3 regions of the Paucibacter sp. M5-1 genome follow, and region 2 is predicted to be linked to each of the others. Evidence: predicted binding sites of a transcription regulator. Region 2 holds the regulator's gene; each other region holds the start of a gene.
The links. Region 2 encodes FNR, which switches genes on or off when oxygen is low (the NO sensors DNR and NnrR bind a similar motif). Its sites were predicted from a motif close to TTGATNNNNATCAA; they were not measured.

Region 1 (6,745 bases), 3.1 Mb from region 2:
CGGCTGGGCCTGGGCGAAGCCTTGCTGGCCCAGGACCGGGCGCCGGAGGCGGTGGCGCCGCTGCGCGCCGCGCTGGCGCTGCGCGAGCAACTGCTGTGGGCGCAGTCCTGGGAGCTGGCCCTGGCCCGTCTGCGCCTGGGCCAGGCGCTGCAGCGCAGCGGCGGCCCCGGCGTCGGGGAGGCCGCCGCACTGCTGAGCGAGGGCCGGGCCGGCCTGCTGGCCCAGCTGGGTCCGGCGCACAGCCTGACCCGCCCGACCCCCTAGCTTGTGGGTGAGCGGTCCGTCCGGCTCGGGCCGCGATTTGCGTATGCCCCGTGACAAGCCTTCTTGCTTGTCTTCACCCATGGGAGCCATTCATGAAACCATCACTGTCAAAGCCGCTGCTGTCGCTGGGGCTCGTCGTCCTGGCCGGCCAGGCCGCCGCGCAGCAGCAAGTGCTGTCGGTCGGCCAGGCACCGGGAACGCCGGGCTATACCTATACCTACGGGGGGCTGCCCTACAGCAGCAGCACCCGCTACAACCCTCAGCCCGGCAAGGTGCTGCAGATGAGCTGGACCAAGGACGCGACCAACACCACCGGTCTGGTCTCGGCCGAGCTGGGCCGCTTGCGCGTGGCCGAGTTTGGCTCGGGCCGGGCCTATGCGACGGATGGCAGCCTGTTCGGCATCGGCGGCAATCTGCGCCAGGCCTCCTTCGAGGACACGCTGAGCCTGGAGGGCGCGGGGCTCAATGCGAACACGGTGATGCGCATCGACTATCACTTCGGGGGCCGGGCCGGCGGGCGCATCGAGACCAATACAGAGTATGGCAACCGGCTGGACATCCTGGCCGAGCTGGCGATGGTCGTCGGCCCTCACGGCCTGCTGGTCACCGAGCGTACCTGGGCCACCCAGGATGTGCTGGCCGGCGGCCAGACGCGCAGCACGCTGGCCAGCAGCGGCATCTTCGATGTCAGCGCCACCGGTTTCAGCATGAGGCTGGGCCCGAAGCCGCAGTTCGGGAACTATCAGTTCGATGTGGAATGGCGTCTGGCGCTGCGGTCGCAGTGCCTGTTCACGCTGTCGGCGCTGCCCCCGAATCTGCCGGCGCCGTCGGGGGGCTGCAGCTATAGCGCCGACTACGGCAATACCGCCAGCTTCATGGGCCTGAGCCTCTACGACGGTGTCAGCGGTGCGCTGCTCGACCCGGCCAGCTACTACCTGCGCTCGGGCAGCGGCTTTGACTATGGCGAGGGCTTCGGCAACACGGCGCCGGTGCCCGAGCCGCAGAGCTGGGCCCTGCTGGCCCTGGGCCTCACCCTGCTGGGCTGGCGCCGGGCGCGCCAGGCAGCGGGCTGATGAGTCAGTCGCGGGCGTTGCGCAACCGGTTGGCGCGCAGCGCCAGCAGCGTGCAGGCCACGCCCGACAGCAGATAGAGCGTGACGGCAGCAAGGCCGAAGCGGGCCGACAGGCCCAGCGCCACCAGCGGCGCGAAGGCGGCGCCGATCAGCCAGGCCAGATCGGCCGTCAGCGCGGCGCCGGTGTAGCGCATGCGCGGCAGGAAGTTGGCCGTCACCGCGCCGGCCGCCTGGCCATAGCTCAGCCCCAGCAGCACGAAGCCGAGCAGGATGAAGGCATCCTGGCCCGCCCGGCCGCCATCCAGCAGCAGCGGCGCGAACAGGCTGAACACGCCGATGGCCGTTGCCAGCATGCCCAGGGTGCGGCGCCGGCCGATGCGGTCGGCCAGCAGGCCCGACAGCGGCATCGCGCCAGCCGCCAGCAGCGCACCGATCACCTGCACGACCAGCACCTCGCCGACCGGACGTTCCGAGAACAGCATGATCCAGGACAGCGGGAACACCGTGACAATGTGGAACAGCGCATAGCTGGCCAGCGCGGCAAAGGCGCCGATCAGCACATTGCTGCCCTGGCTGCGCAGCAACTCGCCGACATCGCAGGGCTCCAGCTCCTTGGCATCGAGCTCGCGCTCGTACTCATGGGTGACCACCAGGCGCAGCCGCGCGAACAGCGCCACCACATTGATCGCGAAGGCGGCGAAGAAGGGGAAGCGCCAACCCCAGTCCAGGAAGTCGTGCTCGGACATGCTGCCCCAGAGGTAGGCAAACAGTCCGCAGGCGATCAGAAAGCCCAGCGGCGCGCCGAGCTGGCCCAGCATCGCATACCAGCCGCGGCGGTTTTCCGGCGCGTTCAGCGCCAGCAGCGAGGGCAGGCCGTCCCAGGATCCGCCCAGGGCCAGGCCCTGGCCGATGCGGAACAGCGCCAGCAGCGCGATCGCGCCCAGGCCCAGGCTGTGATAGCCGGGCAGCAGGGCCATGCCGGCGGTCGAGCAGCCCAGCAGGAACAGCGCCGAGGCCAGCTTGGCGCTGCGGCCCCAGCGGCGCTGGATGGCCATGCCGGCCACCGTGCCTATCGGCCGCACCACAAAGGCAAAGGCGAACAGCGCGAAGGCGTACAGCGTGCCCTCCAGCCGGTCGGCGAAGGGGAAGAACACCGCCGGGAAGACCAGCACCGAGGCGATGCCGTAGACAAAGAAGTCGAAATACTCGGAGGCCCGGCCGATCACGACGCCGACCGCGATATCGCCGGGCGCCAGGCTGTGCTCGGGCTCGGTGCCCTGGATGCCGGGATGGGTGAGGGTGTTACTGCTGGCCATGTCTCGCTTGCCTTGGACAAAATGTCCTATCGTTGATTTGGGTCAATCAAGATACATTTCCGACCGATGCGCAACTAGCGTTTTCCCGCCGGTCTGGTATTCCCGATGTCCCCAAAACCTTTAGTCGACACCACCTTAGCACGACTGGGCCTGCTGGCCCTGGCCCTGCCGCTGGGCGCCTGCAATATGGTGGTGATGAAACCCTCGGGCGATATCGCCCAGCAGCAGGCGCAGCTGATCGTCACCTCGACGATATTGATGCTGATCATCATCGTGCCGGTGATCGCGCTGACCCTGCTGTTCGCCTGGCGCTATCGCCAGAACAACAAGTCCGCCACCTACAGCCCCGACTGGGACCACTCGACCCGGCTGGAGCTGGTGATCTGGGGCGCGCCGCTCTTGATCATCATCGCGCTGGGCGCGATCACCTGGATCAGCACCCACAAGCTCGACCCCTACCGCCCGCTGGACCGCATCGCCGAAGGCCGGCCGGTGCCGCAGGGCCAGGCGCCGCTGGTGGTCGAGGTCGTGGCGCTGGACTGGAAGTGGCTGTTCCTCTACCCCGAGCAGGGCATCGCGACGGTCAATGAGCTGGCCGCGCCGGTGGACCGGCCGATCCAGTTCAAGATCACCGCGTCCACGGTGATGAACTCCTTCTACATCCCGGCGCTGGCCGGCCAGATCTATGCGATGCCCGGCATGCAGACCATGCTGCATGCGGTGATCAACAAGCCCGGTGCGTTCGAGGGCTTCTCGGCCAATTTCAGCGGCGATGGCTTCTCGCACATGCGCTTCAAGTTCCACGGCCTGTCCGAGGCGGGCTTCGAGCAGTGGGTGCAGAAGAACAAGGCCGAGGGTCAGGCCTTGACCCGCGCCGACTATCTGCAGCTGGAGCAGCCCAGCGCGCGCGAGCCGGTGCGCCGCTATGCGACGGTGGCCCCGGGCCTGTACGACGCGATCCTGAACCGCTGCGTCGACGGCAGCAAGATGTGCATGGCCCAGATGATGGCGATCGACGCCGCCGGCGGCCTGGGCAAGGGCAGCATTGACGGCCTGTCGAGCAAGACCTGGCGCACTGGCGACGGGATTGCCGAGCGCAGCTATGTGGCCGCGCTGTGCACACCCGAGAACGCCGGCGACTTCAGCCTCGCGCGCAGCCAGCCCTGACGCGAACCGGATACAGAGCGAGACCCTCTCCATGCAAGATTTCAACACGCTCCTGTTCGGCCGCCTCGGCCCGGATGCGATTCCCCATGACCCCATCATCTGGGCCACTTTCGCGATGGTGTTGCTGGGCGGCACGGCGCTGCTGGCCGTGATGACCAAGTACCGGGTCTGGGGCCCGCTGTGGCGCGACTGGATCACCAGCATCGACCACAAGAAGATCGGCATCATGTATATGGTGCTGGGCATCGTGATGCTGCTGCGCGGCTTTGCCGATGCGCTGATGATGCGCGCCCACCAGGCCATGGCCTTTGGCGACAACGCCGGCTTCCTGCCGCCGCACCACTACGACCAGATCTTCACGGCGCACGGCGTGATCATGATCTTTTTCGTCGCGATGCCGCTGGTGACCGGCTTCATGAACTACCTCATCCCGCTGCAGATCGGTGCGCGCGACGTGGCCTTCCCCTTCCTGAACAACTTCAGCTTCTGGATGACCACCAGCGGCGCGGTGCTGATGATGATCTCGCTGTTCGTCGGCGAGTTCGCGCGCACCGGCTGGCTGGCTTATCCGCCGCTGTCGGGCATTCTGCAAAGCCCCGGCGTCGGGGTGGACTACTACATCTGGTCCCTGCAGATCGCTGGCGTCGGCACCTCGCTATCGGGCATCAACCTGATCGCCACCATCATCAAGATGCGGGCGCCTGGCATGACGATGATGAAGATGCCGGTGTTCACCTGGACCTCGCTGTGCACCAATGTGCTGATCGTCGCCGCCTTCCCGGTGCTGACGGCCGTGCTGGTGCTCTTGAGCCTGGACCGCTACGTCGGCACCAACTTCTTCACCAACGATCTTGGCGGCAACGCCATGATGTATGTGAACCTGATCTGGATCTGGGGCCACCCCGAGGTCTACATCCTGATACTGCCGGTGTTCGGCATCTTCTCGGAGGTGGTCTCCACCTTCAGCCGCAAGAAGCTGTTCGGCTACGCCTCGATGGTCTACGCGACGGTGGTGATCACCATCCTGTCCTACCTCGTGTGGCTGCACCACTTCTTCACGATGGGCTCGGGGGCCAGCGTCAACAGCTTCTTCGGCATCACGACGATGATCATCTCGATCCCGACCGGGGCCAAGATCTTCAACTGGCTGTTCACGATGTACCGCGGCCGCATCGAGTTCGAGGTGCCTATGCTGTGGACCATAGGCTTTATGGTGACCTTTGTGATCGGTGGCATGACGGGTGTGCTGCTGGCCGTGCCGCCGGCCGACTTCGTGCTGCACAACAGCTTGTTCCTGATCGCCCACTTCCACAACGTCATCATCGGCGGCGTGCTGTTCGGCCTGTTCGCCGGCATCAGCTTCTGGTTCCCCAAGGCCTTCGGCTACAAGCTCGACCCGTTCTGGGGCAAGACCTCGTTCTGGCTCTGGCTGGTCGGCTTCTGGATGGCCTTCATGCCGCTGTATGTGCTGGGCCTGATGGGCGTGACCCGCCGCATGAGCCACTTCGAAGACACCTCGCTGCAGATCTGGTTCCAGATCGCCGCCTTCGGTGCGGTGCTGATCGCGCTGGGCATCGCGGCCTTCCTGATCCAGCTGGTGGTCAGCTATATGCGCCGCGAGCAGCTGCGCGACCACACGGGCGATCCCTGGGGTGGCCGCACGCTGGAGTGGTCGACCTCGTCGCCGCCGCCGGACTACAACTTCGCCTTCACGCCGGTCGTGCATGAGCTCGACGCCTGGCACGATATGAAGCAGCGCGGCGCGCAGCGCCCGACCGCCGGCTTCAAGGCCATCCACATGCCCAAGAACACGGCCGCCGGCTTCGTGATCGCGGCGCTGTGCACGGTGTTCGGCTTCGCGATGGTCTGGCATATGTGGCTGGTGGCCGGTCTCAGCTTCGCGCTGACCGTGATCGCCTCCATCGTCCACACCTTCAACTACAAGCGCGACTTCTACATCCCCGCCGATGCGGTGACGCGCAGCGAAGACGCCCGCACAAAGGCCCTGGCGGCCCTGGCCTGAGAGCGACCCTGACCATGCAAACCTCTCCCACGCTCACCGCCGGCGGCGCGCCGGTGTTCTACGACAACGGCGATCACCATCCGCAGCAAGGCACGCTGCTGGGCTTCTGGCTCTATCTGATGAGCGACTGCCTGATCTTCGCGGTGCTGTTCGCGGTTTATGCGGTGCTGGGCCGCAGCTATGCGGCCGGCCCCTCGGGCGCCGATCTGTTCGACCTGCAACTGGTCGCGGTCAATACCGCGATGCTGCTGTTCTCGTCCATCACCTACGGCCTGGCGATGATCGCGATGCAGCACGGCCGCAAGCAGGGCGTGCTGGCCTGGCTGGCGATCACCGGCCTGTTCGGCCTGGCCTTTCTGGGCCTGGAACTCTATGAGTTCCACCACCTGATCGCCCAGGGTGCGACGCCGCAGCGCAGCGCCTTCCTGTCGGCCTTCTTCACGCTGGTCGGCACCCACGGCCTGCACGTCACCTTCGGCATCATCTGGCTGATCGTGCTGATGGTGCAGGTCAACAAGCTGGGCCTGACGGTCGAGAACAAGCGTCGCCTGATGTGCCTGTCGATGTTCTGGCACTTCCTGGACGTGGTCTGGATCGGCGTCTTCACCTTTGTCTATCTGATGGGAGTGCTGCCATGAGTCAGCAACACGGCGACCACCACCACGACGATCACCACGGCGACCATCACGATGACGGCGCCGCCTATCACGCCACCGTCAAAGGCTATGTGATCGGCTTCCTGCTGTCGGTGGTGCTGACGGCCATCCCCTTCTGGCTGGTGATGGGCAAGGTGCTGCCCTCGTCGAGCCTGACGGCCTTCGTGATCCTCGGCTTCGCGGCCGTGCAGATCGTTGTCCACATGATCTACTTCCTGCACATGAATGCCAAGATCGAGGGCGGCTG
Region 2 (6,745 bases):
CGTGATGTCGAAACCGGTGCCATCGCCCTCGATGAAGGGAATGATGGGCTGATCGGGCACATTCAGGGAGAAGTCGGCGTTGACGGTGATCTTCTGCCCGCCCTCGGGCACCTTGATGTGTTGATACATGTGTGGTCTGCTCCGCGCAAAGCGCAAGGGGGTGAAACGACTGAGGCGCCGATTCTATGCCGGCAAGTCCGGCGACGGGCTCAAGTCTTATATAAGTGTTGGGCTCAGAAAGCGCGGCCGCACCAGTCGGCGATCTGCACCCAGACCCCATGGCCCAGCGCGAAAACCGAGGCCGCCGCCAGACCCAGCCCGGCCAGCCGGATCGCCCAGACCAGGCCGCCCTCCCCGACGCCGAACAGGCGGCGCAACAGCGCCGGCCCGAGCACCAGGCCCAGGCCGGAGCCGGCGGCGAAGGCCGTCATCACCAGCGCCCCCTGCGCCGGCCCCGAGGCCAGCGCCGCCACCACCAGGGCCGACTGCAGCAGGCCGCAGGGCCAGGCCAGCCAGCCCAGGCCGCCCAGCAGCGCGCGGGTGGGTCGCCCCCCGCCCAGCGCCGCCTGGCCGGGCCGCAATCCCGCCAGCGACACGCTGGTTTCGCGCGACACCCGCTGGCCGAGGTTTTCCAGCCAGGCCGGCTGGCGCCCGCGCCACAGCAGATAGAGCCCCAGGCCCAGCGCCGCCAGATGCACCATCAGCCACAGCGGCCGCAGCACCGCGGTGGCCTGACCCAGCTGCGCGGCCCAGCCGACGCTGGCGGCCGCCAGCGCACCGCCGGCCGCATAGCTGAGCCAGCGGCCGAACTGGAACGAAGCCATCGCGCGCGGCGCGCCGCCGCTCAGGCCGGCGCAGGCCGCGCCGCACATCGCCAGGCAATGGGGGGAACCGGCCAGGCCCATCAGCAGGGCCGAGCCGGCAAGCGCTGCATCCATGCTCAGATGATCTTAGAAAAGCGCTCTCTTGTGCGATCGGCCTGCAGATAACGGTCGAACACCATCGCGACGGCCCGCACAAAGTACCAGCCCAGCGCCGTCACCTCGATCGCGTCCGGCGTGATCGTGACCATGCCGGCCTGCTGCAGCGGGGCCAGCCGCTCCAGTTCGGGTCGGAAGTACTCGCCCACCTTGATCAGATGGGCCAGCTCGATCGACTCGAACTCGACCCGGCCCTGGCACATCAGCGCCATGATCATCGCGCGGCGCAGCAGGTCGTCGCGCGTCAGCGCCAGGCCGCGCACCACCGGCAGTTGGCCCTGGCGCAGCGCGTCGTAATACTCGGGCAGGGTCTTGGCGTTCTGGCTGTAGGTGGCACCGACCCGGCCAATGGCCGAGACACCCAGCCCGATCAGATCGCAGTCGGCCTGGGTGCTGTAGCCCTGGAAATTGCGGTGCAAGCGCCCCTGGCGCTTGGCCACCGCCAGCGAGTCGGTCGGCAAGGCGAAATGGTCCATGCCGATATAGCTGTAGCCCTGGGCAATGAAACCGCTGATCGCCCCCGAGAGCATGTGCAGCTTGTCGGCGGCCGGCGGCAGCTGGGTGATGTCGATGCGGCGCTGCGGCTTGAAGCGTTGCGGCAGATGGGCATAGCCGTAGAGCGCGATGCGGTCGGGCCGCAGCGCCGCGACCTGGGCGACGGTGCGGGCAAAGGACTCGGGCGTCTGCAACGGCAGGCCGTAGATCAGGTCGACATTGGTCGACTCGAAGCCCAGCGCGCGGGCCTGGCTCATCAGGCTGGCCACGCTGTCAAAGCTCTGGATGCGGTGCACCGCCTTCTGCACCTCGGCGTCGAAGTCCTGCACGCCGAAGCTCAGCCGGTTGAAGCCCAGGCTGCGCAGATGCGCCAGGCGCTGCTCGGTGACGGTGCGCGGGTCGACCTCGATCGAGATCTCGGCGCCGGCCGCCAGCTTGAAGCGGCTGCGCAGGTCCAGCATCAGCTGGCTCAGCTCGGCATCGCTCAGAAAGGTCGGCGAGCCGCCCCCCAGATGCAGCTGCGACACGGTCTGCGCACGGCCCAGATGGGCCAGTGTCAGGTCCATCTCGGTGTTCAGGGCCTGCAGATACTCGCCGGCGCGCTCATGGTGGCGGGTGATGACCTTGTTGCAGGCGCAGTAGTAGCAGACCGATTCGCAGAACGGCACATGCACATAGACCGACAGCGGCGTGCCGCCACCGACCAGCGAGCCGCTGGCGCGCTGGGCCAGCGCCTGTTCGTACTGGGCCACCGTGAAGGCCTCGACGAAGCGATCGGCGGTCGGGTAGGAGGTGTAGCGCGGGCCGGCCACGTCGTAGCGACGCAGCAATTCTTCGCTGATTCCGAGAGCTGTGGCAGTGGTGCTGTTTGGCATGTCCGCCACTGTGCCAAGCCTAGCTGGCGGGCATTTGACCTGCATCAAGCTTGCTGCGCATGGCCCCGACAACAATCACGACAACCTTGAGGAACATCATGCTGACACCCCTCCACTCTGCGCCCACCCCGGACACCGGCGAAGCGAGCGGCTGCCCCGGGCAGACCATAATGCGCGGCATGAGCACCGCCCCCGCCATCAAGATCGAGCCCTTCAAGGTCGCCTGCTCCAGCTGCAATCTGCGCGAGCTGTGCCTGCCGGTGGGTCTGTCCAAGCCCGATCTGGAGCAGCTCGACAGCCTGGTGGCGACGCGCCGCCAGGTCGCGCGCGGCGACACTCTTTTCCGTTCCGGCGATGCCTTCCAGTCGCTCTATGCGGTGCGCACCGGCTTCTTCAAGACCTGCGTGTCCTCCGAGGACGGCCGCGATCAGGTCACCGGCTTCCAGATGGCCGGCGAGCTGCTGGGGCTGGACGGCATCAGCAATGACCGCCACAGCTGCGATGCGGTGGCGCTGGAGGACTCCCAGGTCTGCGTGATCCCTTACGATCAGTTGGAGGAGCTGTCGCGCGAGTTCACCGATCTGCAGCACCAGTTCCACAAGATCATGAGCCGCGAGATCGTGCGCGACCATGGCGTGATGCTGCTGCTGGGCAGCATGCGGGCCGAGGAGCGCCTGGCCGCCTTTCTGCTGAACCTGACCCAGCGCCTGCAGGCGCGCGGCTTCTCGGCCTCCAGCCTGGTGCTGCGCATGACGCGCGAGGAGATCGGCAGCTATCTGGGCCTGAAGCTGGAGACCGTGTCGCGCACCTTCTCGAAGTTCCAGGAAGAGGGTCTGCTGGACGTCAAGCAGCGCCAGATCCAGATCCTCGACCAGGCCGGGCTGCAGCGCCTGGTGAACAGCAGCAACTGCTGATTCAGCGCAGGTCCTGCGTGGCCGGCGGCAAACCAGCCAGCCATAGGCTCAGGGCCGAACTCAGCCCGGTCACGATCCAGAAGCCCAGAAAGCCCAGCGTGTAGATGCTGGTGCCGGACAATGTGCTGGCCTCGGCCAGCGCGGCCGGATCAAGCAGGCTGAAGACCAGCACCTCCAGCAGCCCCGCCATCAGGAACGAGGGCCACAGGGCCGCCATGACCAGGCGCGAGCGCCGTGAGGGCTCGTCCATCAGCGCCCCCCGGTGGCCGCATGGTTGCGGGCCTTCATTGCCGGGGTCTGCGCCGAACTCGGCGCCGCATCACTGCCGGCGCTGGCCTGGACCGGCACCACCTCGATGACCGGGTCGGGATGGGTGATCGCCAGACCCAGGGTCACGAAGGACGCGACGACGACGACGCTGGGCCCGCCGACCACCAGCCACATCATGTATTCGCGCCACCAGGGGCGCTGCACTTGGCTGCTTTGCGCTTGCGTTTCACTCATCGATTGCTCCTTCGGGACGGTGGTCGGCCACGCTCAGCGCGGCACGACAAAGGTGGACTTCTCGCTCAGCGCATAGGCGGCCTGGCCGGCCGCACCGGCTTCACGCTCGATGCCGAAACGGATCTCATGGGCGCCGCTGCCGGCCTGGGCCGCGCTCTGCGGCGGCACCCGCAAGGCCACCGAGACCCAGCGGGCCTCGGCGGGCCCGACCTCCAGCCGCACCGGCTGCGCGGTGGCCAGCCCGGGCAGGCCCTCGGCCGCGATGCGGTAGTGCTGCACGGCCTCGGTGGTGTTCATGATCTGCAGCCGGTAGACGTTTTCGATGAAGCCGTCGTCGACCAGGCGCGCCAGCGCGCCGCGATCACGCACCACATCGACCTTGAAGGGCGCGCGCAGCGCCAGGCTGGTGAACAGGCCGGCGGTGATCAGCAAGAGCACCGCGCCGTAGATCAGCACCCGTGGCCGGAAGATGCGCAGCAGCCTTTCGCGGCGGCTCAGATGCTGGGACAGGCCGTTCTCGGTGTCGTAGCGGATCAGGCCGCGCGGATAGCTCATCTTGTCCATCACGCTGTCGCAGACATCGATGCAGGCGGCGCAGCCGATGCATTCGTACTGCAGGCCTTTGCGGATGTCGATGCCGGTCGGGCAGACCTGCACGCACAGGGTGCAATCGATGCACGAGCCCAGGCCCAGCGCGGCCGGATCGGCCTTCTTGCTGCGCGAGCCGCGCGGCTCGCCGCGCTCGGCGTCGTAGCTGATGATCAGCGTGTCCTTGTCGAACATCGCGCTCTGGAAGCGCGCATAAGGACACATGTATTTGCAGACCTGCTCGCGCATATAGCCGGCATTGCCATAGGTCGCAAAACCGTAGAACAGGATCCAGAACCATTCCCAGGGACCCAGGCCCAGGCTCATGACCTCCTGGCTCAGCATCTTGATCGGCGTGAAGTAGCCGACAAAGGTGAAGCCGGTCCACAGCCCGATGGCGATCCAGGCCGCCTGCTTGCCGCCCTTGCGCAGCAGTTTTTCGGGGCCCCAGGGCGCTGCATCGAGCTTGATGCGCTTGGCGCGGTCGCCCTCGAACTTCTGCTCCACCCACATGAAGATCTCGGTATAGACCGTCTGCGGGCAAGCGAAGCCGCACCACAACCGCCCCGCCACCGCAGTGAACAGGAACAGCGCATAGGCCGAGATCAGCAGCAGCCCGGTCAGGTAGATGAAGTCCTGCGGATAAAGGACCAGGCCGAGGATGTAGAAGCGCCGCGACTCGAGGTCGAACAGCACCGCCTGGCGGCTGCCCCAGTCCAGCCAGGGCAGTCCGTAGAACAACAGCTGCGTCGCCCACACCAGCACCCAGCGCCAGGTGGCGAACCAGCCGCTGACGGCACGCGAGTAGATCTTCTGCTGGGCCTGATAGAGCGACACCATCTCGATGGCGGCATCATCGGCCGCCACCAGAGGGATGACCTTGCGCGGAGGGCTATCCATGAGTGGCTGGATCGCTTACTTGGCCGCCACCGCAGTGGACGAACGCGACAGGCCCCAGACATAGGCGGCGAGCACGCGGACCTGCTCGGGGCTGAGCCGCTCGCCATGGGCCGGCATCATATTGTTCTTGCCGTTGTTGATGATGGCGACGATGGCGTCCTCACCCCAGCCGTGCAGCCAGATCTTGTCGGTCAGATTGGGGGCACCGAGGGCCTGGTTGCCCTTGCCGTCCATGCCGTGGCAGGCCGCGCAGACGCCGAACTTGCTGCGCCCCAACTGGGCCGCGATCGAGTTGTGCGCGCTGCCCGACAGGCTCAGCACATAGTTGGCCACATTGCGCACGTCCTCGGGCTTGCCCAACGCCGCCGCCATCGGCGGCATCACGCCGTTGCGGCCCTTGCTGATGGTCTCGATCAGGGTCTCGTGCTTGTCGCCATAGAGCCAATCGCCATCGGTCAGGTTCGGAAAGCCCTTGCTGCCCTTGGCGTCGGAGCCATGGCAGCCGGCGCAGTTGTTGGCGAACAGGCGCTCGCCGATGCCCATGGCCTGGCCGTTCTTGGCCAGTTCCTCAACCGGCATCGCGTTGAACGGGGCGTAGACCGCCGCCAGCGCGGTGCGCGCCTTGGCCTGCTCGGCCTCGTACTGGCCGGTGCTGCTCCACTTCAGCGTGCCGGCCGCGCTGCCCAGGCCCGGGTAGAGGGCCAGATAGATGCCGGAGAACAGCACGGTCAGCACGAACAAGCCCATCCACCAGCGCGGCAGCGGGTTGTTGAGCTCCTTCAGGTCCTCGTCCCAAACATGGCCGGTGCTGTTGTCATTGGCCATCACCTTGCGGCGGCTGGCGATGATCAGCAGGAACAGGCACAGCAGCAGGCCCGCGATCGTGCTCGCGGCCACGAAGATGGACCAGCCGTTGGAGAAGAAATCACTTGTCATTGGGCTCTCCCATCTCGCCTTGCAGCGGCAGCTCGGCGATCTCGTCAAAGGTGCGCTGGTCGCGCTTTCGGCTGTAGACCCAGGCCACGATGGCCAGGAACATCAGCAGCAGCAGCAGGGTCACCGCGCTTCTCAGGGTGTTGATATCCATGCGCCTTCTCCTTTACTTGACGGCGGTGCCCAGCACCTGCAGATAGGCGATCACGGCGTCCATCTCGGTGCGGCCCTTGACAGCCTCGGCCGCGCCGGCAATCTCGGCATCGCTGTACGGTGCGCCGAGCAGGCGCAGCGCCTTCAGCTTGCCCGGCATCTCGGCCGGATCGACCGTCGCGGTGGCCAGCCAGGGGTAGGCCGGCATGTTCGACTCAGGTACCAGATCGCGCGGATTGATCAGGTGGATGCGGTGCCACTCGTCGTTGTACTTGCCACCCACGCGGTGCAGGTCCGGCCCGGTGCGCTTGCTGCCCCACTGGAACGGCCGGTCGTAGACGAACTCGCCGGCGGTCGAGTAGTGGCCGTAGCGCAACGTCTCGGCGCGGAAGGGCCGGATCAT
Region 3 (6,745 bases), 4.1 Mb from region 2:
CGGCCCAGGTCACGGTGGGGTAGTTGAAGATCGAGCTGTACTTGGCCTTGCCGCTGTGCAGCGCGTCCAGCATCTGGTCGCGGCTGGTACCCAGGGTCTCGGCGGCCGAGTACAGATACAGGCCGTGGCCGGCCTCGTCCTGCACCTTGGCCAGCAGGATCGCCTTGCGCTTCAGGGTCGGTGCCCGCGTGATCCAGTTGCCCTCGGGCAGCATGCCGACGATCTCGCTGTGCGCATGCTGGCTGATCTGCCGCACCAGGGTCTTGCGGTAGTGGTCCGGCATCCAATCCTTGGCCTCGATGAAGTCGCCGGCGTCGATGCGGGCCTCGAAGGTTGCCTCGCGCTGCATCTCCTCGGCGCTCTTGATCTTGCTGCTGCTCGGCGCGTCCTGCGGACCGACGCTCATGGCTTGGGTGTACATATGAAAGCTCCTTACTTCGGACGCTGGTCGATCACACGACGGGCCTTGCCCATCAGCGTGCGTTCAATCGAATCGGGGGCGCCGATATGCACCTTGGTGCTGACGCCGATCAGGGTCTTGATGCGGTGCTGCAGCGATTTGGCAATGGCGCCGACATCGGCCGCGCCGACCGCCGCTTGCTGCAGCTCGCAGCGCACCTCGACCGCATCGAGCAGGCCCTCGCGGCTGACGACGATCTGGTACTGACCGCTCAGCTGCACCTCCTGCAGCACCAGCTCCTCGATCTGGGTCGGGAACAGATTGACGCCGCGGATGATCAGCATATCGTCGCTGCGGCCGACGATCTTGCCCATGCGGCGCATGCTGCGCGAGGTCGGTGGCAGCAGCCGCGTCAGGTCGCGGGTGCGGTAGCGGATGATGGGCAGAGCTTCCTTGGAGAGCGAGGTGAAGACCAGTTCGCCCTCCTCGCCGTCCGCCACCGGCTCGCCGGTCTCGGGGTTGATGATCTCGGGATAGAAATGGTCTTCCCAGATCACCGGGCCGTCCTTGGACTCGATGCACTCGTTGGCAACACCTGGCCCCATCACCTCGGACAGGCCGTAGATGTCGACCGCGTCGATGCCGGCCTTGGCCTCGATCTCGCGGCGCATCGCCTCGGTCCAGGGCTCGGCGCCGAAGATGCCGACCTTCAGCGAGGACTCGCGCGCATCCAGGCCCTGGCGATTGAACTCCTCGATGATCACCTGCATATAGCTGGGCGTGACCATGATGATGTCGGGCTGGAAGTCCTGGATCAGCTGCACCTGCTTCTCGGTCTGGCCGCCGGACATCGGAATCACCGTGCAGCCGGCGCGCTCGGCACCGTAATGCGCACCCAGGCCGCCGGTGAACAGGCCGTAGCCATAGGCGATGTGGATGATGTCGCCGGGCCGGCCGCCCGAGGCGCGGATCGAGCGGGCCACCAGATTCGCCCAGGTGTCGATGTCCTTGGCGGTGTAGCCGACCACGGTGGGCTTGCCGGTCGTGCCCGATGAGGCATGGATGCGCGAGACCTGCTGGCGCGGCACCGCGAACATGCCGAAGGGGTAGTTGTCGCGCAGGTCCTTCTTGGTCGTGAACGGGAACTTGGCGATATCGGCCAGGGTCTTCAGATCCGAGGGATGCACACCCTGAGCATCGAAGGCGGCCTTGTAATGAGGCACGTTCTCGTAGGCATGCTGCAGGCTCCACTTCAGGCGCTGCAACTGCAGGGCCTGCAGCTCATCCAGGCTGGCGCGCTCGATAGGCTCCAGATCGCCGGGGGCGGGCGTTTTGACGGTCATTCAGAAACTCCTTGAACGATGGGCTTGCCCTTGATCCGGTAGGACTTGCCGCGAAACACGGCCACCAGTTCCTCGCGCTGGTTGCGCACGGTGATGTCGTAGACACCGGTGCGCCCGGCCAGATGCACTTCCTCGCCGACGGCGGTCAGCCGGTCGCCCAGCTTGCCGGGCGCGACGATGTCGACGCTGAATCCCGAGGCCACGGTGAGCTCGTTGTGCGAATTGCAGGCGAAGGCAAAGGTCGAGTCGGCCAAGGTGGTGATCAGGCCGCCGTGGCAGATCTCAAAGCCGTTGAGCATGTCCTCGCGCACCGTCATGGCCAGCGTGGCGCGGCCGGGAGCGATGGACAGGATTTCCATCCCGAGCGCCTTGCTGGCGCGGTCGTTCGCGAACATCGCATCGCGCACGGCTTCGGCAATTTGTTGGGCATCCATGGGCTGTCAGCGGTCCGTGAACGTGGGCTTGCGCTTTTGCAAGAAGGCGGCCGTGCCTTCCAGATAGTCGGGGCTGAAGCCCAGCCGGCTCTGCAGCTGCGACTCGTTCTTCAAGGCCGACTCGTAGTCCATCAGCAGGCCGTCGTCCAGGGCCCGGCGCGTCGCGGCCAGGGCCTTGACCGGCATCTGCGCCAGCTTCTGCGCCAGCGCCTGGGCCGTGGCGGCCAGCTCGGCATCGGGCACGGCGCGGTAGATCAGGCCCATGGCCACAGCCTGCGCAGCCGGCAGCTTGTCGCCCAGCAGCGCCAGCTCCAGCGCCTTGGCACGGCCGACCAGGCGCGGCAGCAGCCAGGTGCCGCCGCAGTCGGGCACCAAGCCGATCTTCGAGAAAGCCTGGATGAAGCTGGCACCCTCGGCCGCCAGCACCAGATCGCAGCTCAGCGCCAGGCTGGCGCCGGCGCCGGCCGCAACGCCGTTGACTGCAGCGATCACCGGGATCGGCATGCCGCGCAGGCGCAGCGCCAGCGGGATGTAGTAGTTGTCGAGCAGATGACCGATGTCCTTGGGTGTCTCGCCCGGTTCCAGCGGCGGCTTGATCAAAGGGTCGGACAGATCCTGGCCGGCGCTGAAACCGCGCCCCGCCCCGGTGATCACGACACAGCGCACCGTGCCGTCCTCGGCGGCGGCCTCCAGGGCCTGGCGCAGCTGCACCAGCAGCGCGGTGGTGAACGCATTCAGCGCCGCAGGGCGATTCAGCGTCAGGGTGCGCACGGCGCCCTCTTGGCTGATCAGCAGCAAGGCCTCGGTGGTGGCTGTCATCGTGTTGGTCTCACTCCATCGCTGTCGGCCAAACACTCTTGACCGACCGGTCGGTAGATCGTAAGGTGCAGCTTGATTTGGCGCAAGCCCAAGATTCAAGGGTTATCCCGAACTCACCCAACCTACTGCCCGGAGACAGATCCATGCCCTGCTATGCCATCGACGGCGTCACCCCGGTTGTCCATCCCAGTGCCCACGTCCACCCGACGGCTGTGCTGATCGGCGATGTGATCGTCGGACCCGGCTGCTATATCGGCCCCTGCGCCTCCTTGCGCGGCGATTTCGGCCGCATCGTGCTGATGGAGGGCGCCAATGTTCAGGACACTTGCGTGATCCACGGCTTCCCGAAGTCGGAGACCGTCGTCGAGGCCAACGGCCATATCGGCCATGGCGCGGTGCTGCATGGCTGCGTGGTGCGGCATGACGCGCTGGTCGGCATGAACGCGGTGGTGATGGACGAGGCCGAGGTCGGGGCCTGGAGCATCGTCGCGGCCTGCGCTTTTGTGCGCGCCGGACTCAAGCTGCCGGAGAAGTCGCTGATCGCCGGGCTGCCGGCCAAGGTGATGCGGCCGCTGAGCGAGGACGAGCTGCGCTGGAAGAAGGAAGGCACCGAAACCTACCAGCAGCTGACCCGGCGCTGCCAGGCCAGCCTGGTCGAGGTGCCTCCGCTGGCGGCCGAAGAGGCTGACCGGCCGCGCCTGCCGGATTCCAACTACGGCAGCTTGCAGGCGCTCAAGGGCGGCGCATCGGCTTGATGCGCCGCGCCGGCGTCGGCTGAGCCTCCACCATGGCCTCGCTGCGCGCCTGCGCTGCGGCGGCCAGCGGGGCGATCAGCGCCGCCTCGGGCAGGTTTTTCCAGTAGCGGCGCGGCATCTCCTTGGCCATCATCGCGAGCTTGAGCCGGGCCGGGTTGAAGATGTTCTCGTAATAGGTCAGCCATAGCGCCGCGCCCGGATCGGCCGGCGGCAGGCCGCTGCGGTCCACGCCGGGGCCGGTGTGCAGGCGCTCGCCGTCCCATTCGATCGAACGCTCAGGCGTGAAGATGGCCCAGCGCATCTGCGCGAAGCGGCGCACGAAGAACGGGGCATTGGCCTCGACCACATGGTGCTCGGGCTCGAACCAGGCGATATGGCGCAGCGCCTCGCCCTCACCATGGGGGAAGAAGCGCACGAAGGCGCGCATCTTGTGGATCTCGCGCCCCACCTCGCGCGCCAGCTGGGCGGCGGCGCGGCGGTCCGGGTCGAGCTCGTCCCGTCGCAAGACCTCGTCGCGCTCGTTCACCAGCCGCCACAGCAGCCTGTAAAGCAGATGAAAGCGGCCGGGGTCGCGATGCAGCAGCGCGGACTCGCACAGCGGCGCCATCCAGGCCGGCACGCAAAAAGGCTTCGCGGGAGCGTCGTCGATGACGACCGCATCATCGGCCCACAGCCCTGGTGTGCCGCGCTCGGTCCGCCAGACCAGCTGATCGGGGGCGACGCCCCGCGTCAACAGCTGGCGCGCCGCGCGCCTGAAACCGTCGATATCGGTCGGCCCCTGAAGGCTGACGATCATGCGAACAGCGCCTGCTGGTGCGGCACCGGCGCCGCCCGCACGGTCGCACCGGGCCTGTGACCGTCGACGCACACGAACGGCAACACCTTGCCCGGCGACACCCGCAGCGCCCTCAGATCCTCGGCACGCAGCCGCCGCACGCGGCGCGCCTGCAGCAGCTTGTCCACCGAGCCGACGCCCAGGCCCGGCACGCGCACCAGCAGTTCGCGCGGCGCGGCATTCAGATCGACCGGGAAGCGTTCCGGATGCGCCTGCGCCCAGGCCAGCTTGGGATCGACATCCAGGCGCAGCAGCCCGTCATCGGCCGCGATGATCTCGCGGTGCTCAAAGCCGTAAAAGCGCATCAGCCAGTCGGCCTGGTAGAGCCGGTGCTCGCGCATCAGCGGCGGCGCGGTCAAGGGCAGGGCCTGCGATGCATCGGGAATCGGACTGAAGGCCGAGTAGTAGACGCGCCGCATCCGGTACTGGCCGTACAGCGCGGCGCTGCTGGCCAGGATGCTGCGGTCGTCGCTGGCGTCGGCGCCGACAATCATCTGCGTGCTCTGGCCGGCCGGCGCAAAGCGCGGCGGGGTGGCCGCGCGCGGCGCGGCGCCCGGCAGCGCGCGTACCGGCGCCGGCTTGGCGCCCTCCTCGCGCGCCTGATCGATATGCAGCTTCAGCCGGCCCATCGAGCGGCGGATCGCACCGCCGTTCTTCTCGGGCGCCAGCGCCTGCAGCCCCTGCTCGGTGGGCATCTCGATATTGATGCTGAGCCGGTCCGCATAGCGGCCGGCGCGCGCCAGCAGTTCGGCGCTGGCATCGGGGATAGTCTTCAGGTGGATGTAGCCGCGGAAGTCATGGGCCTCGCGCAGCCGGCGCGCCACCTCGACCACCTGCTCCATCGTGTGGTCCGGGCTCTTGATGATGCCGCTGGACAGGAACAGCCCTTCGATGCAGTTGCGGCGGTAGAAGTCCAGGGTCAGGTCCACCACCTCCTCGACCCGGAAGCGCGCCCGCGCCACATTGCTGGACGAGCGGTTGACGCAGTACAGGCAGTCGTACTGGCAGTGATTGGTCAGCAGCAGCTTCAGCAGCGAGATGCAGCGACCGTCCGGCGCATAGCTGTGGCAGATGCCCATGCCCTCGGTGGAGCCGATACCGCGCCCGCCCAGCGAGTCGCGCGAATCGCTGCCGCTGGAGGCGCAGGAGGCGTCGTATTTGGCGGCGTCGGCGAGGATGGCGATTTTGCGGTTCAGGTCCATGGCGCAGGGGATGATAACTGTTTAAATATACAGTATCCATACCGCCTGCAGACACTCAATCCTGGGCCCAGCGCTCGCAAGAAGCCTTCACGACGGCCGGCAGATCCAGGCCCTGCTCCTCATGCAGGCCGCGCAGCCATTGGGCATCGCCGCCCCGCTGCGCCACCAGCATGGCCAGCTCGGTCAGCGCCGCCACCGCACCCAGGCGCTCGGCCGTCGGCATCAGGGTCTGCAGCAGGGCCGCCAGGCTCTCCGCCAGCGGCTGCTGGGCGCCGCTTTGCGGGCAGACCAGCACCGCATCGAGCCCGAAGCGGCAGGCCTGGAAGCGGTTGTAGCTATAGACCAGTTGGTCGTCGGCATGCGGCTTGATCGGCTTGTCTTGCAGCAGCCAGGCTGCCAGGCACTGCGCGAAGCCGGCCAGCGCCGCCGCACGCCGCACCGTCAGCGGCGTGTCCAGCACCCGGATCTCTATGGTGCCGAACTCGGGCTTGGGCCGGATGTCCCAGTAGAAATCCTTCATGCTGGCGACGATGCCGGTGCGCTCCATGCGCGCGAAGTAGCGACCGAAATCCTCCCAGCGCAGCTCGAAGGGCGCGGTGCCCGACAGCGGGAAGGCCAACACGGTGTTCAGCCGCGCCGACTGGAAGGCCGTGTCCGCTCCCTGCACATAGGGCGAGGACGCGGCCAGCGCGATGAAGTGCGGCACATAGCGGCTCATCGCCTGCAGCAGCCACAGCGCGCTGTCGCCGTCCGGGCAGCCGATATGGATGTGCTGGCCGAAGACCGTGAACTGCTTGGCCAGATAGCCATAGAGCTCGCTGATCTGCAGGAAGCGCGGCTTGTCGTAGATCTGCCGCTCGGTCCATTGCTGGAAGGGGTGGGTGCCGCCGCCGCAGATCGCGATGCCCAGCGGCTCGGCCTCCTTCAGCAGCGCATCACGGGTGAAGCTCAGCTGCT

Region 1: a site for FNR is predicted at 2,685-2,698, ahead of cyoA (ubiquinol oxidase subunit II). Genes of this name have one in related genera too.
Region 3: a site for FNR is predicted at 3,069-3,082, ahead of O5M90_RS06940 (phenylacetic acid degradation protein PaaY). Genes of this name have one in related genera too.

Annotation. Positions count from the first base shown of each region.
Region 1 covers NZ_JAPZLM020000001.1:2,572,523-2,579,267, reverse strand. The annotation lists gene O5M90_RS12110 (protein kinase domain-containing protein) at 1-264, shown strand, start outside; gene O5M90_RS12105 (PEP-CTERM sorting domain-containing protein) at 357-1,337, shown strand; gene O5M90_RS12100 (MFS transporter) at 1,342-2,652, opposite strand; gene cyoA (ubiquinol oxidase subunit II) at 2,758-3,819, shown strand; gene cyoB (cytochrome o ubiquinol oxidase subunit I) at 3,851-5,842, shown strand; gene cyoC (cytochrome o ubiquinol oxidase subunit III) at 5,857-6,480, shown strand; gene cyoD (cytochrome o ubiquinol oxidase subunit IV) at 6,477-6,745, shown strand, end outside.
Region 2 covers NZ_JAPZLM020000001.1:5,644,744-5,651,488, reverse strand. The annotation lists gene icd (NADP-dependent isocitrate dehydrogenase) at 1-129, opposite strand, end outside; gene O5M90_RS26670 (sulfite exporter TauE/SafE family protein) at 234-938, opposite strand; gene hemN (oxygen-independent coproporphyrinogen III oxidase) at 941-2,350, opposite strand; gene fnr (fumarate/nitrate reduction transcriptional regulator Fnr) at 2,530-3,264, shown strand; gene O5M90_RS26655 (hypothetical protein) at 3,266-3,514, opposite strand; gene O5M90_RS26650 (hypothetical protein) at 3,514-3,768, opposite strand; gene ccoG (cytochrome c oxidase accessory protein CcoG) at 3,802-5,256, opposite strand; gene ccoP (cytochrome-c oxidase, cbb3-type subunit III) at 5,272-6,192, opposite strand; gene O5M90_RS26635 (cbb3-type cytochrome oxidase subunit 3) at 6,182-6,343, opposite strand; gene ccoO (cytochrome-c oxidase, cbb3-type subunit II) at 6,356-6,745, opposite strand, start outside.
Region 3 covers NZ_JAPZLM020000001.1:1,497,734-1,504,478, forward strand. The annotation lists gene paaA (1,2-phenylacetyl-CoA epoxidase subunit PaaA) at 1-421, opposite strand, end outside; gene paaK (phenylacetate--CoA ligase PaaK) at 433-1,743, opposite strand; gene paaI (hydroxyphenylacetyl-CoA thioesterase PaaI) at 1,740-2,177, opposite strand; gene O5M90_RS06935 (enoyl-CoA hydratase-related protein) at 2,184-2,996, opposite strand; gene O5M90_RS06940 (phenylacetic acid degradation protein PaaY) at 3,140-3,751, shown strand; gene O5M90_RS06945 (TIGR03915 family putative DNA repair protein) at 3,729-4,547, opposite strand; gene O5M90_RS06950 (putative DNA modification/repair radical SAM protein) at 4,544-5,788, opposite strand; gene O5M90_RS06955 (YbdK family carboxylate-amine ligase) at 5,844-6,745, opposite strand, start outside.